3 regions of the Paenibacillus sp. FSL L8-0340 genome follow, and region 1 is predicted to be linked to each of the others. Evidence: riboswitches for the same ligand, from Rfam matches in the RefSeq annotation. Region 1 holds a riboswitch; each other region holds the start of a gene.
The links. Region 1 has a riboswitch for cyclic di-GMP ahead of NST07_RS32450 (FapA family protein). Riboswitches for the same ligand answer to the same signal wherever they lie in the genome.

Region 1 (4,234 bases):
ATAAATATCGTTAGGCGTTCCGCTCTGCTCAATACGTCCGCCGTTCATGACAAAAATCCAGTCGGACATGGCCAGCGCTTCCTCCTGGTCATGGGTAACGAAGATAAAGGTGATGCCCAGCCGCTGCTGCATTTCCCGCAGAATGTACTGCATTTCCGTGCGCAGCTTCAGATCAAGTGCCGAAAGAGGCTCATCGAGCAGCAGCACCTGCGGTTCATTGACGATGGCCCGGGCAATCGCTACACGCTGCCTCTGTCCGCCGGACATTTCATTAATGGCCCGCTGATCGTAGCCTACAAGGTTGACGAAGCGCAGCGCCTCCTGCACCTTTTGCGTGATGACCTCTTTCTTAAGCTTCTTGATCCGCAGTCCAAAGGCCACATTCTCAAATACGTTCAGGTGCGGAAACAAGGCATAGTCCTGAAATACCGTATTGACCTGCCGTTCGTTGGCGGGAATGTGGTTGATGATTTTGCCGTTCAAATAAATGGAACCTTCCGTTGGTTCAGCGAACCCGGCGATCAGACGCAGGATTGTCGTCTTTCCGCAGCCCGAGGGTCCCAGCAGTGTATAGAATTTGCCGCGTTCGATCTCGAAGCTGACTCCTTTTAACACGGCTTCTTCATCGTCATATTGTTTGGTAACCTGGTCAAAAGAAATAATAGTGTCTTCCAGGGTAGTTATGGCTAACGACCTCCCTTACCTTATGTAGTACAACCTATTTTACCCGCTTCTCGCAGGGAACAATCTAAAGTGGCATGCTCAGCGCTGATAAGCGACAATTCCTCCCTTCCTTCGACACACTTCAATATATATAGCATATAGGATTAATGCAATATATGCGATAGCTTACAATGTTAAATGCATCGCAGAAACTTAACAAGTTCGTAAAAACTATGCCCCGTTATTGTTGTTTTTGAGTGCTATAATGAAAATTGCTGAAAACCTAAAAATGTTCTCTTATTGATGTGAAAGAAGATGACTAACATGAACGAGGGGTTGCAGGACCGCCTTGAAAAATTCGGATTATCTCTATATATGATACGCGTTACGATTGCTGCTTCACTCTCCTGGCTTGCGGTTCACAGCTTGCATGGCGACAGTTATTTATACTTTGCACCGCTTGCCGCAATTCTTATCACCCAAGGAAGCGTCAAGGCTTCACTGGAAAAAGGGATTTACCGTCTGATGGGCGTTGTGCTCGGTGGAATTGTCAGCCTGCTCGTGGGCCATTTCTTCGACGTGGGGGCACTGTCTATTCTGCTGATGCTGCTGATCGGCATCGGTGTGGCCACCGCCTGCCGGATTAACATTCAAGCCGTTTCCCAGGTCGGTGTGACCTCCGTGCTGGCATTGACCTTTTATCAGGACCCTTATATCGTGTGGAGAGTCGCGGAGACCTTAATCGGCGTACTGATTGCCTTAATAATAAATATGATTATCGTCCCCCCCGGGGGGTTCGTCAAGGTTAAACGCCTGGCACTGGAAGGGACCCTGCTGCTGGCCGATGCCTTGACCGGACTCGCCGCAGAGAGCAGCAGTTCTAAGCAGGCTCCGGAGAGGCTGGTGCGTTCCGGACAACTGCTGGCGAAGAGCGACAAGCAGCAGAAAGAGCTGCACTATACGTTATCCCATTATCAATGCCGCAGCGGATTGCGGTCATTGACACAGGCAACCTCGCATCTGCAGAAGGTTCACCGCTACGTCAAGGAGATCGCTGAGGAGATTTCCCTCCTGCCTGCACATTATGCGGCAGCTGACTGGATGACAGAGGTCGTAACGGCAACCGCAGACTGCATCGCCCTGTATGGAACCAAAACTTTATCCGATGCCGAATGCACCCGTTCGCTCCCCGAAGCGCTGCGCCGCGCCCGGGATCTGCAGTTTGCCTGGTTCTCCGAGCTGCAGGGTCAATGCTCGCTGACAGCAGTCCGCGATCTCGGAGCCGTCTTCTCCCATCTGAACCGGGTGCTGGAGGAAATTGAACGGGCCGATTATGCAGCTACAGTTATACCGGCACCAGCCTCCGTCCGGTCCGGAAGCGCGCGCGCCGTACATCTTGTCAAAAGAGGGCTCTCCCACAAGCTATAAGCTTGGGAGCGTCCTTTTTTTGCAGAAACGACCCTGTCCTTTGAGATGAAGGCAGGGTCGTTTTTGCTTGTAATATCGCTTGGACTCAAAGCCGTCCCTTTTAAAGGGATACCAGAGAGATTTATTATTATTAAGTTGAAAAATTAATACTAAAGTACTAGAATTAAGCTTGTTTGTAGAATTATATTGGCAACCAACCCAGTATTGAACATTCCCTGTCGATTTGAGTCGATTAAATGACCTCATGCTGAATGTATATCATTGATCTATTTTTTTAAAGGCAAACTTCCCGAAAGGGCAGGACGCAAAGCGATGGGCCTAAGAATGTGAGACTATCCATTCATGGTCGCCAGGCTGCCAATTGAGATGTGACTTGGGTACCGGTAGGTGAAGACAATCTATCATAGTCCATGATGCTCTTTTCTGTACAGATACCATTGATTATACGAAGAAGCGAGGTTAGAGTAATGCCACAGCATATCATCGAGAAAAAATTCGGGCATGTATTTCATACCACAACGCCAATCGGTAACCCCGATCTTCCGGCTCTGCCCTCAGTGCAGGTTAAGCCGCTCCGTGAGGGAGATGAGGATAAGAACGGACGTATTATCGTACAGAACAACCAAATATTTATTACTCCTCCTCTGCCCGGCGGCAAACCCGCTGTCATTTCCTCCGTTCACCCTGTGGTGTTGAATATTAACCGGAAGACGGTGACAGATCCTACGGAGGTAACCCCCACGGACCGTATCACCTGGGAGATTTGCGAGAAGCCGCAGTATCAGATCACTGTATCCGAAGATAGACTGAAGGCCTACTTCACGCTCTACCGTGCAGAAAAGTACGCCTGGAAGCTCGCCAGCTCCCCGGCTGCAGCAGATGTCACGGTCCGGGCGGAACCAAATTGCGGCCTGCTGCTGTCCACCCTCACGGTGGACCAGATTATCGCCGGCTTCAAGAAAAGCTCCATTATGCGCGAGCTCAATATTCCGGCTCTTTATGCAGAGCTGAACAACCCTACCTATCTCCCGGTCTGCATCGCAGAGGGTAAAGCCCCTATTCCCGGCAAAAATGCCCGGCTGGAGCTGTTATTTGCCGAGGACAGGGAATATGAATTCATTCGGACTGCCGATCCTGCAGATTCCCTGAACCATCCAAGGGTTCCCTTTGTCCAGGAGGGAGAGGTCATTGCCCGTAAGCTGCCTGCAGAAGAGGGAGTGCCCGGCATCGACGTGTATGGCGGAATTATTCCCTCCCCGCCGCCGCAAGATATTCAGCTGGTCACTAAAGAATGTACAACCCTGCTGGCGGACGGCGGGATCGCCTCCCTCCGCCAGGGAAGGCCCCGCTTAACGGGATCTGGTCTGAACCGCAAGGTTTTTGATTTTCCCCAGACATATCTTGTTCCCGGGGACATGGACCCCGAAGCCGCCAAAATGATGTTCCCGGGTGATGTGGTCGCCACCAATGATATCGGAAACCAGACCATCCTTGAGGCTTTGGGAAATGTATACATATACGGCGACGTTACACATGCGACAATCACTGCTACCGGAAGCATTTTTGTCCAGGGCAAGGTTGTCAGCAGCCAATTGTACTCCGGTCATTATGGAGCGAGACATAACCGCCTCTGCATGTACTCCGCTCTCTTGATGGAGGAAATGACCAGTCTGAGAAAAGCGTCGCAGCAGTTGGCGAATACCGTCCAATCACGCCAGCAAACCGTAAAATACGGTCTGGTCGTTATGCTGCTGCTGGAAAGCAAATATGACCATCTCCCCGGCCTGATCAGTGATCTCCAGGAGGTTATTGCCGGGATGAATCCCGATTATCCTATCGACACCAAGCAATTGAGACATATGCTGGAGGTATTCCTGCACCCGGGGCAGTTCACCGATTTTTTCACGGATGCTGTACTAAGCACCTTTCTGAAGCTGTTGAAGGATTTGCATGACGCCATATCCGGGATGCAGGAGGAGAATACACGGATCGACATCGCCTCGTCACAGCATAGCATTATTAAATCCGGCGGAGATCTCCATGTTCATAAGGAGGGTATTCTGCACAGCCAGCTGTTCTCTTCCGGCAATGTCCGTTTCGTAATGAACGAAGCGGAATGCACGGACTCCACAGTCGAGGCGGC
Region 2 (4,234 bases), 2.8 Mb from region 1:
CAGCTTTATTGCTTCTGCTCCATAGTGAAAAGACGAAAACACTGGCTTAGCTGTGCGCTGCAATCTGTACCTCGAAACCGTCCGGATCCAGTACATAAAAGAATGATATGCGTGGATTCGGCGTGATCGGACCACGCGCTACCGGGATACCCTGGCTTTTGAAACTCTCTATCGCCTCATCCAGTGACGCCACCTCGAACCCAATGGACACACCGCATTCCGGCTTCAGAGCCGGGTCGCTTCCCTGAATAAGCTCGATCTTGGGCTGCCCCTCCGTGCCTAACATTACAATCTGTCTTCCTCTGCTTTCGAATCTGCGGTCAATCGGAAGTCCCAGAATGCTGTGATAAAAATTAAGGGATGCCTCCAGATCCCGCACCCTGAGTGTAATCCAATTCATGCTCAATATCATGTATCCTACCCCCTTTCTGTGAATTTTCTATTTTGTTCATTATACGCTATTTTGGGGCAAGCATGTTTCCAACAATCCGCAGACTCTGCTTTCGGGTAACGAATCTGGACAACTGTGCTCCGAGGTAATTTTGCGAGCCTGGAACAGTGTATATCTTCTTTTTCGCGAGTGAGCGCAGCGCAGTCTCAACTACCTGCTGTGGAGTTGCTTTCTTCCCGACTGAAGCATCCTCCGTCCCCACGACGGTGAAGAAAGCTGTATCTGTAGAACCGGGGCAAAGTGCAAAGAACTGGACTCCACGGTCACGATTCTCCCACCATAATGCGTCTGTAAAGGACAAGACAAAAGCTTTGGTTGCCCCATACACAGCCATATAGGGGAGCGGCTGAAATCCTGCGGTGGACGATACATTGATCACAGTACCAGAGCTTCTGCGCAGCATATCCGGCAAGAATAAATGAGTCATATTTACGACGGCAGCAACATTCAACATAATCTCCTCATGCTGCCGCTGGCCTGAGATTTGCTCGAACCTCCCATGAGTGGCAAATCCGGCATTATTGACCAGCAGCTCAATCTCAAGTTTCAACAGCTGGCATTGCTGGAACAATTCGCTTGGTGCACTTGCTTCCGTAAGATCCATAGCTATGACTTTGACCTTGATGTTATAGCTTCTTTCGAGCTCCGCTGCCAAGTCATCGAGTTTGTTCTTAGATCTGGCTACGAGAACCAGATGACTTCCTTGTTTAGCCAGCTGTATTGCGAATTGTTCGCCAATACCGGAAGAGGCACCCGTGACTAGCGACCATTTTCCTTGAATATTCATAAAATTATTCCTCCTATTAAAACGATGTATTCGTTAGGAAACGTTGTTTCCTGTTGAAATCATAGTAACCCGCTGGCTGGAGAAAGTCAAACCTTCTTTTTTAAAAATTTGCAAGAAGATATGTGTATGTATGATTGACTTTGTGGAATCGACTGTATAGAATGCGTGGTATATGATTGGAAACTGCGTTTCCCGAGAATAACAACATAAATAAAGAAGGCGATTAAGTTGAATGAACCTAATAATTTTGCTGACGCAAGCAATAGAAAGCTGACAACCTACCAGGAAGCCCGCTTACAGAACACAGCTAGTCTTCGTCAACTCGTAGTTGATGCAGCAGCCTTTATTCTTCAGGAAGAAGGGCCGGAAGCTGTCACCGTGCGAAAAGTAGCTCAGAAGATGGGTTGCTCGACCAAGATCATCTATAGTCTGTTTGCTAATAAAGAAGGTTTAGCCCAGCAATTATATCTGGAGGGCTGCAAAATACTCTCGAGCGAATTTGAGAGTGCTTCACAGTCAGAGGATCTGCAGCAGTATTTAATTAATCTGGCAGAAGTGTATTGGGAATTTGGCCAGCGCTACACCAGCTACTATAAATTGATGTTTGGGGGAGCATTTGCCGATTTCAAACCGGATGAGCAGAGTATGAAAGGCACTGTTACTGCTATGCGGCGCTTGTTGTCCGTGATTGTCAGCGCTCAAGAGCAAGGCCTAATCGCCGGTGATTCAAATGCGGAATTTATTGTAGGTACGATTTGGTCCTCTCTTCACGGAGTGATTCACCTGCACATAGGAGGACATTTGGGAAGTGTCGCAGCGTCGCACGCAGTGTATAAAGGAACGGTAGCTCTGCTTGCAAACTCGCTGTTTGCACCTGCAGCCGCAGCCAAGCATTTAAAGCAGGAGTAATTAGTGAAATCCTTTATATAGGTCCTGGGTTCGAATCCTGAGAGTCTATAACACAATTAAACGGCAGAGATGCCGTTTTTTTGTTTCTATATTTGTTGTAAATCTTTACAAATGCCGAAGAACGAAGCCTATTTCTGAAAAAAGGAAAAGATATATAAGTAAGGGAGAACTAGGACTTATTAATTTTATAGGGATAAATTCCGATAAAGAAAGAGTCCTGTACATCTAAAGTCACACTTGTATACCCATAACGGGACAGAAAAACCGAGTTTGAAACAAAGGCAAATCCGTACGAAAGTCGGAGACGCAAAGCCACGGGTCTACTTCATCCAAAGGAGGATGTTAAGACAGCCGGGCCGCTCAAGGCACTTGGTTTTTTGGCGTGCCTACAAATAGCGCTAGGGGAGAGAAGTAAATGAGGTTTATTAGGAAAGGGAAGTTTTCGCGGATGGTTGTTTCCGCAGTGGCGGTGAGTTTGCTTGTGGGCCTGATTAGCGGCGGCCTTAGCATGAAGCAGGTTTTGGCTGCCGGGACCGATCCGGGTAGAACGGACTATAACGTATCCGGTAACCGGATCGTATGGCTGGAAGCAGGGGCCGATGGGGTGAAGCAGGTTCACGCGATGAATCAGGCCAGTGGTGCCAGCACTGTTCTTACATCGGGTTCATCCGCCAAGGATGCGCCTTATGTGAGCGGCAACGTTGCAGTGTGGGCCGACAAAGGAACAGAGCAGGAGTCTTCACTGAACTGGGATATTTACACTGCCGATCTTGAGACGGGTACCCGAAGAAAGCTTAACAAACAGTCTGGCACATATGGCAATCCGACTACGGATGGAGCCGGTGTAGTCTGGTACGAGCGCAAAAATTACGGCAGCATGATCTATCATGATCTGGCTACGGGTGTTGAAGCCGACCTTGGCGAAGGACGTTTCCCGGTGCTGGCCGGCGGCAATGTGGTGTATAAGAATGCCCGTGACGGGGGGCTCAGTCTGCTCCATTTGAAAAGCGGAGCTACGCGTGCACTTGTTAGTCTGGGCGGAGCAAGCTATGTGGACTGGTTTGTTTTTAACGGCAGCGATGTGCTGTTTAAGCAAAAAAATGGGTCTTCCGAGAGCAAATATGTGATTCTGAATATCAAGGATCTGACTGCTCTGCCTGTGGATCTCACCGAGATGAAGCCTGGAGGAACCCAGTATGCCTTCATGTCGATAGGTGAAGGGCAGGCAGTTTTTCAAGAGGAGAGGGACGGTGCTGCCACATTGCAGCAAGTGAACCTTTCTACATATGCAGTGAAATCACTGCCAGCAATAGAGCCCGGAACGAAGCTGATCGGCATTACCGGGGATAAGCTGCTTTACAGCAAGAAGGATGACTACATAGAGTCGATTGACCTGAAGGAAGGATCAACCCCTCCGAGTCCGGGAGCCACTCCAAGTCCAGCGGTAACCCCAACCCCAGGAACGACTCCAACTCCAGGGACAACCTCAAATCCAGGTGCAGTTCCAAATCCAGGCGCAGATCCGAACCCGGGTTCAACCCCGGAAGTGAAGACCCCTGTAGTAACCGGAGCCAAGGACAGTCAGGTTATCGGAAGTGCTGGAGGTACTTTGTCTGTACTGAATGGCTGGGCACGGCTGGAGATTTCAGCAGGAACCTTCCCTGACAATACCACTGTAAGCTTGGCCCAAGCTGAGCTGGAGAAAGAAGTACTGCTCGACGCAACCGGCAAAAAGCTGCTGAAGGCAGGTTCTGCGTGGCAGGTGCAAGCGAGTGCTCCGTTCCTGATGCCGGCCAAGCTGACGGTAAGGTACCCGAAGGAAGCGCCTTGGACGACAGGCCGTGAGAAGCTTGGAATCTATAGCAACGATCCGGCAAAAGGCATATGGAACTATATTGGCGGAGTGACTGCGGCGGAAGACGCCGTTGTTCAATCCAGAATTACAGCTTCTGGACTATATGCGGTAATGCTACGCGGAGCTGAATTCACAGATATGTCAGGCCACTGGGCGCAGCAAGCAGTAGAGGTGCTGGGGGCTAGGGGGATTGTAAACGGGATGAACGGAACGGCTTATGCGCCAAAAGGGA
Region 3 (4,234 bases), 1.1 Mb from region 1:
AAGGGTTGCGCTCGTTGCGGGACTTAACCCAACATCTCACGACACGAGCTGACGACAACCATGCACCACCTGTCTCCTCTGTCCCGAAGGCCGCCACTATCTCTAGTGGATTCAGAGGGATGTCAAGACCTGGTAAGGTTCTTCGCGTTGCTTCGAATTAAACCACATACTCCACTGCTTGTGCGGGTCCCCGTCAATTCCTTTGAGTTTCAGTCTTGCGACCGTACTCCCCAGGCGGAGTGCTTACTGTGTTAACTTCGGCACCAAGGGTATCGAAACCCCTAACACCTAGCACTCATCGTTTACGGCGTGGACTACCAGGGTATCTAATCCTGTTTGCTCCCCACGCTTTCGCGCCTCAGCGTCAGTTACAGCCCAGAAAGTCGCCTTCGCCACTGGTGTTCCTCCACATATCTACGCATTTCACCGCTACACGTGGAATTCCACTTTCCTCTTCTGTACTCAAGCCACCCAGTTTCCAGTGCGACCTCAGGTTGAGCCCAAGGTTTAAACACCAGACTTAAATAGCCGCCTGCGCGCGCTTTACGCCCAATAATTCCGGACAACGCTTGCCCCCTACGTATTACCGCGGCTGCTGGCACGTAGTTAGCCGGGGCTTTCTTCTCAGGTACCGTCACTCCGGTAGCAGTTACTCTACCGGACGTTCTTCCCTGGCAACAGAGCTTTACGATCCGAAAACCTTCATCACTCACGCGGCGTTGCTCCGTCAGGCTTTCGCCCATTGCGGAAGATTCCCTACTGCTGCCTCCCGTAGGAGTCTGGGCCGTGTCTCAGTCCCAGTGTGGCCGTTCACCCTCTCAGGTCGGCTACGCATCGTCGCCTTGGTGAGCCGTTACCCCACCAACTAGCTAATGCGCCGCAGGCCCATCTCCTTGTAGCAGATTGCTCCGCCTTTCATCCTTCGTCCATGTGAACAAAGGAATTATCCGGTATTAGCTACCGTTTCCGGTAGTTATCCCAGTCAAAGAGGTAGGTTGCCTACGTGTTACTCACCCGTCCGCCGCTAAGTTATTCCGGAGCAAGCTCCTTCATAACTCCGCTCGACTTGCATGTATTAGGCACGCCGCCAGCGTTCGTCCTGAGCCAGGATCAAACTCTCCAAATTGGTATTTAGAAAGAGCGATTGCTCAATTTGAAACATCTGACGAGAATTTACATTCTCTAATTTTTGGATCTCACTTGCGTGATTTCCATACTCACTCGTTGTTCAGTTTTCAAAGATCAAGCTCGTTGTCAGTGCCGATTATCTCGTCACCAGCAACTCTTATAATATATCATGTTTGATTTAGAAACGCAAGCTTTTTTTGAAACAACTTTTCAGCCACTTCTTATTTACTTGGGTGCGCTCTAACAACGCTTACCTATAATACCCCACATCAATATAAAAAAGCAACCCCTTAAACAAAAAAAGATAACCGGCTTAAATATTAAGCGGGTTATCTTAGGGTAATCATCATTCTACAGGATTAGTAGATCTTAGCTGCTGTATATTTGCTCGACGCTTTGGTGAAGCCTGTTTCTTTGTTCTTACCCAAACCGGCGTCCACTGTCGTATCGATCGTTACCCATTTGCCGTTAAGCAATACTTCATTCCAGGCATGGTATACAGATACATAACTCGTATTGCCCATTACCAGCTTCGTCGGAATCCCTTCACTGCGGAGCATGGTGGCGAACAAAGATGCATAATCGTAGCAAATCCCTTTCTTACTAGCAAGTGTGTTATCGTTGTTCGGGATATAATCCTGCGTAACATTAGCTGCTAAGGTGTAGTCGTACTTTACATTCGCCACGATGTAATTATAGATAGCTTGTACCTTTGCTTCATCAGTGGTCAGCCCTTGCGTGAGCTGCTTGGCTTTCAGTACTGCTTTATCGGAAGAATTCCATTTCACATTCTGTACGGAACTCAAATATACGGCGTTGGTGTTACTCATGCTCAGGTCTACGGTTTCGGAAGAAAGCACTTTATATTTGTTGCCGCTGGTGTTCTCTAAGACTGACACTTTATAAGCGCCATTCCCCTGCTGCAGTGGAAACGTTTCTGTAGATTTGGAGGCATATAAGTTATAAGAGTAGCTCTTATTGTCTTTGGTAATCATGAGCTTGATACGTTTGTCTTTGGGAACATCATAGGAAACTTGGACAACCCCTTGGCTCAATTGCGATGTATTTAACCAGCCCGACTCTACGCCGGAAGCATTAGCTGTGCTTACTTGAACTGAAGTAACCAGGACGAACAAGGTCAAGAACATATAATAGAACTTCTTCATGGATAAAACCCCTTTCGGTAGCTGGCTGCCATCCATACCCGGGAAGGCCCTTTAGCTTTGCGTCCCTACCTTTCGATAGGTTTGCCGTTATCGTTTAAGCTTTATCTGTTCCTACTACTATTGGAATATACTAGATTCATCTTAAGAACAAACAAAAAAAGCCTCTTCATTCGGTAGCTGGCTGCCATCCTTACAGGGAAGGCCCTTTAGCTTTGCGTCCCTACCTTTCGATAGGTTTGCCGTTATCGTGTTTAGCTTTTATAGTTATATAGTATCATATTAATGCCTAGTTACAAGACCTAAATCACTAGATTTCTACTTCATTCATTTAAATTTTTATAATTTTCGCATGGATAATCAACCGATGGGTCGGATTTACCAAAGGATCACATGTAATGAGGGTAAGGATTTTATCTTGTTTATTCCCGTTCAGTACAGACACATCCGTAGGCTCAACAATCGAGATATCATAAACCTCATATTCATACTCCTGATCGCTTGTCTTGACGGAAATGGTATCTCCGACCTTTACTTCGTTCAGTCTGTTGAATAATCTCCCTGCAGTTCTGGATCTGTGTGCAGCTATGGCAGCATTGCCTATTTCACCGATTGGAGCGGTTTCCTTCATATGGGCTGCGGCATGCTTCATGTTGGCCTTGGTCGCCCCTTCCAATATGGGCAATTTCAAATCGATTTTGTCGATTGTGATAATTCCGGTCACTTTACCGCCGACCTCTATTTCCTGCTCTGCCGGTTCGTTAGCCTGCGCCTGTTCATCTCCAGCTGATTCTTCTGCCAGCAGTGCAGTGACCTCGGCGTAATGCTTTTTCAGATCGGGCTCTGACGAAGGGGCTAGCTCACTATAAGCCTGTTCAGCCTCCTTCAGCAGCTTTTCTTGCTGCCGGTCGTTATACCATTCGCTCGCTTTTGGATACAGCATAACTAGAACTCCTGCAATGATAATCAAATAGGAAAACTTACGCATCAAATCCCCCCGATCTTTAAGATAAAGAAACTCCACGGCCCAACATCTTACTTAAAATACCCATTTACGGCTGCCAAAGAAATTGATGATGACGGTAACAAACGTAACCAGTACTTTGGAAATCAGCACCTGAACTTCAAATTTGTCCGTTAGCAGATGCATCAGCAGCACTGATATCCCCAATACAACCAGGTTCAGTATGATGAATCGGACTAATTGCATACGGTCAAAACTGTCCTTGCTAGTCTGACTCTTATCCTTAAAGGTCACCTTCTTGTTCCAAAAGAAACTGTTCGCTGTCCCTGCGCTATAAGAAATAATCTGTGCCGGGGTATTCATCATACCCAGAGAATGCAGCAAGGTAAATACGGCGAAATCAATCAGCGTATTCAGTAAGCCTACAGCATTGAATTTTAAAAACTGGACAAATCCCGCATTCAGCTTCCTATCTGCCATAATCATTGTCCTCTTGCCGCTCCTCATGCTCTCTACCCCGGTAACCCTTGGTCTCACGCACGATATACAGCGGTCTATCCTTGGATTCATCATATATCCGTCCAATATATTCACCTATTACGCCAAGCAGCATCAGCACGATGCCGTTAAACAACAAATTGACGCCGACGATGGAAGCCCAGCCCGGAACCGTCCATGAGGTGAAAAAGATTCTCTGGAACAATACAAAGAACAGATACACAAAACTGGAGAAGGAGAGAAAGAAGCCTATATATGAGGCTATCTTCAGCGGCTTATGTGAAAATGAGGTGATGCCGTCAACCGCAAACCGGATCATTTTCTTCAGCGGGTATTTGGTTTCACCTGCAAAACGTTCCTCCCGCACATATTCCACCATCGTCTGCCGGAAGCCGACCCAGCTTACCAAACCTCTGACATAGCGGTTTTTCTCTTTGAGACCGCGCAGCACATCGCATACTTTACGGTCGATGAGCCGGAA

Region 2: linked by a shared signal. The riboswitch ahead of NST07_RS10895 (S-layer homology domain-containing protein) and the one ahead of NST07_RS32450 (FapA family protein) in region 1 are both predicted to bind cyclic di-GMP.
Region 3: linked by a shared signal. The riboswitch ahead of NST07_RS03185 (transglutaminase-like domain-containing protein) and the one ahead of NST07_RS32450 (FapA family protein) in region 1 are both predicted to bind cyclic di-GMP.

Annotation. Positions count from the first base shown of each region.
Region 1 covers NZ_CP151967.1:7,082,971-7,087,204, forward strand. Annotated here, with positions in the region: gene NST07_RS32440 (ABC transporter ATP-binding protein) at 1-675, opposite strand, end outside; gene NST07_RS32445 (FUSC family protein) at 988-2,091, shown strand; cyclic di-GMP riboswitch class I at 2,361-2,453, shown strand; gene NST07_RS32450 (FapA family protein) at 2,559-4,234, shown strand, end outside.
Region 2 covers NZ_CP151967.1:2,464,827-2,469,060, forward strand. Annotated here, with positions in the region: gene NST07_RS10880 (VOC family protein) at 47-412, opposite strand; gene NST07_RS10885 (SDR family oxidoreductase) at 459-1,238, opposite strand; gene NST07_RS10890 (TetR/AcrR family transcriptional regulator) at 1,467-2,147, shown strand; cyclic di-GMP riboswitch class I at 2,418-2,511, shown strand; gene NST07_RS10895 (S-layer homology domain-containing protein) at 2,563-4,234, shown strand, end outside.
Region 3 covers NZ_CP151967.1:693,117-697,350, reverse strand. Annotated here, with positions in the region: rRNA gene NST07_RS03190 (16S ribosomal RNA) at 1-1,126, opposite strand, end outside; gene NST07_RS03185 (transglutaminase-like domain-containing protein) at 1,488-2,294, opposite strand; cyclic di-GMP riboswitch class I at 2,308-2,390, opposite strand; cyclic di-GMP riboswitch class I at 2,464-2,545, opposite strand; gene NST07_RS03180 (class D sortase) at 2,623-3,234, opposite strand; gene NST07_RS03175 (GtrA family protein) at 3,331-3,735, opposite strand; gene NST07_RS03170 (glycosyltransferase family 2 protein) at 3,725-4,234, opposite strand, start outside.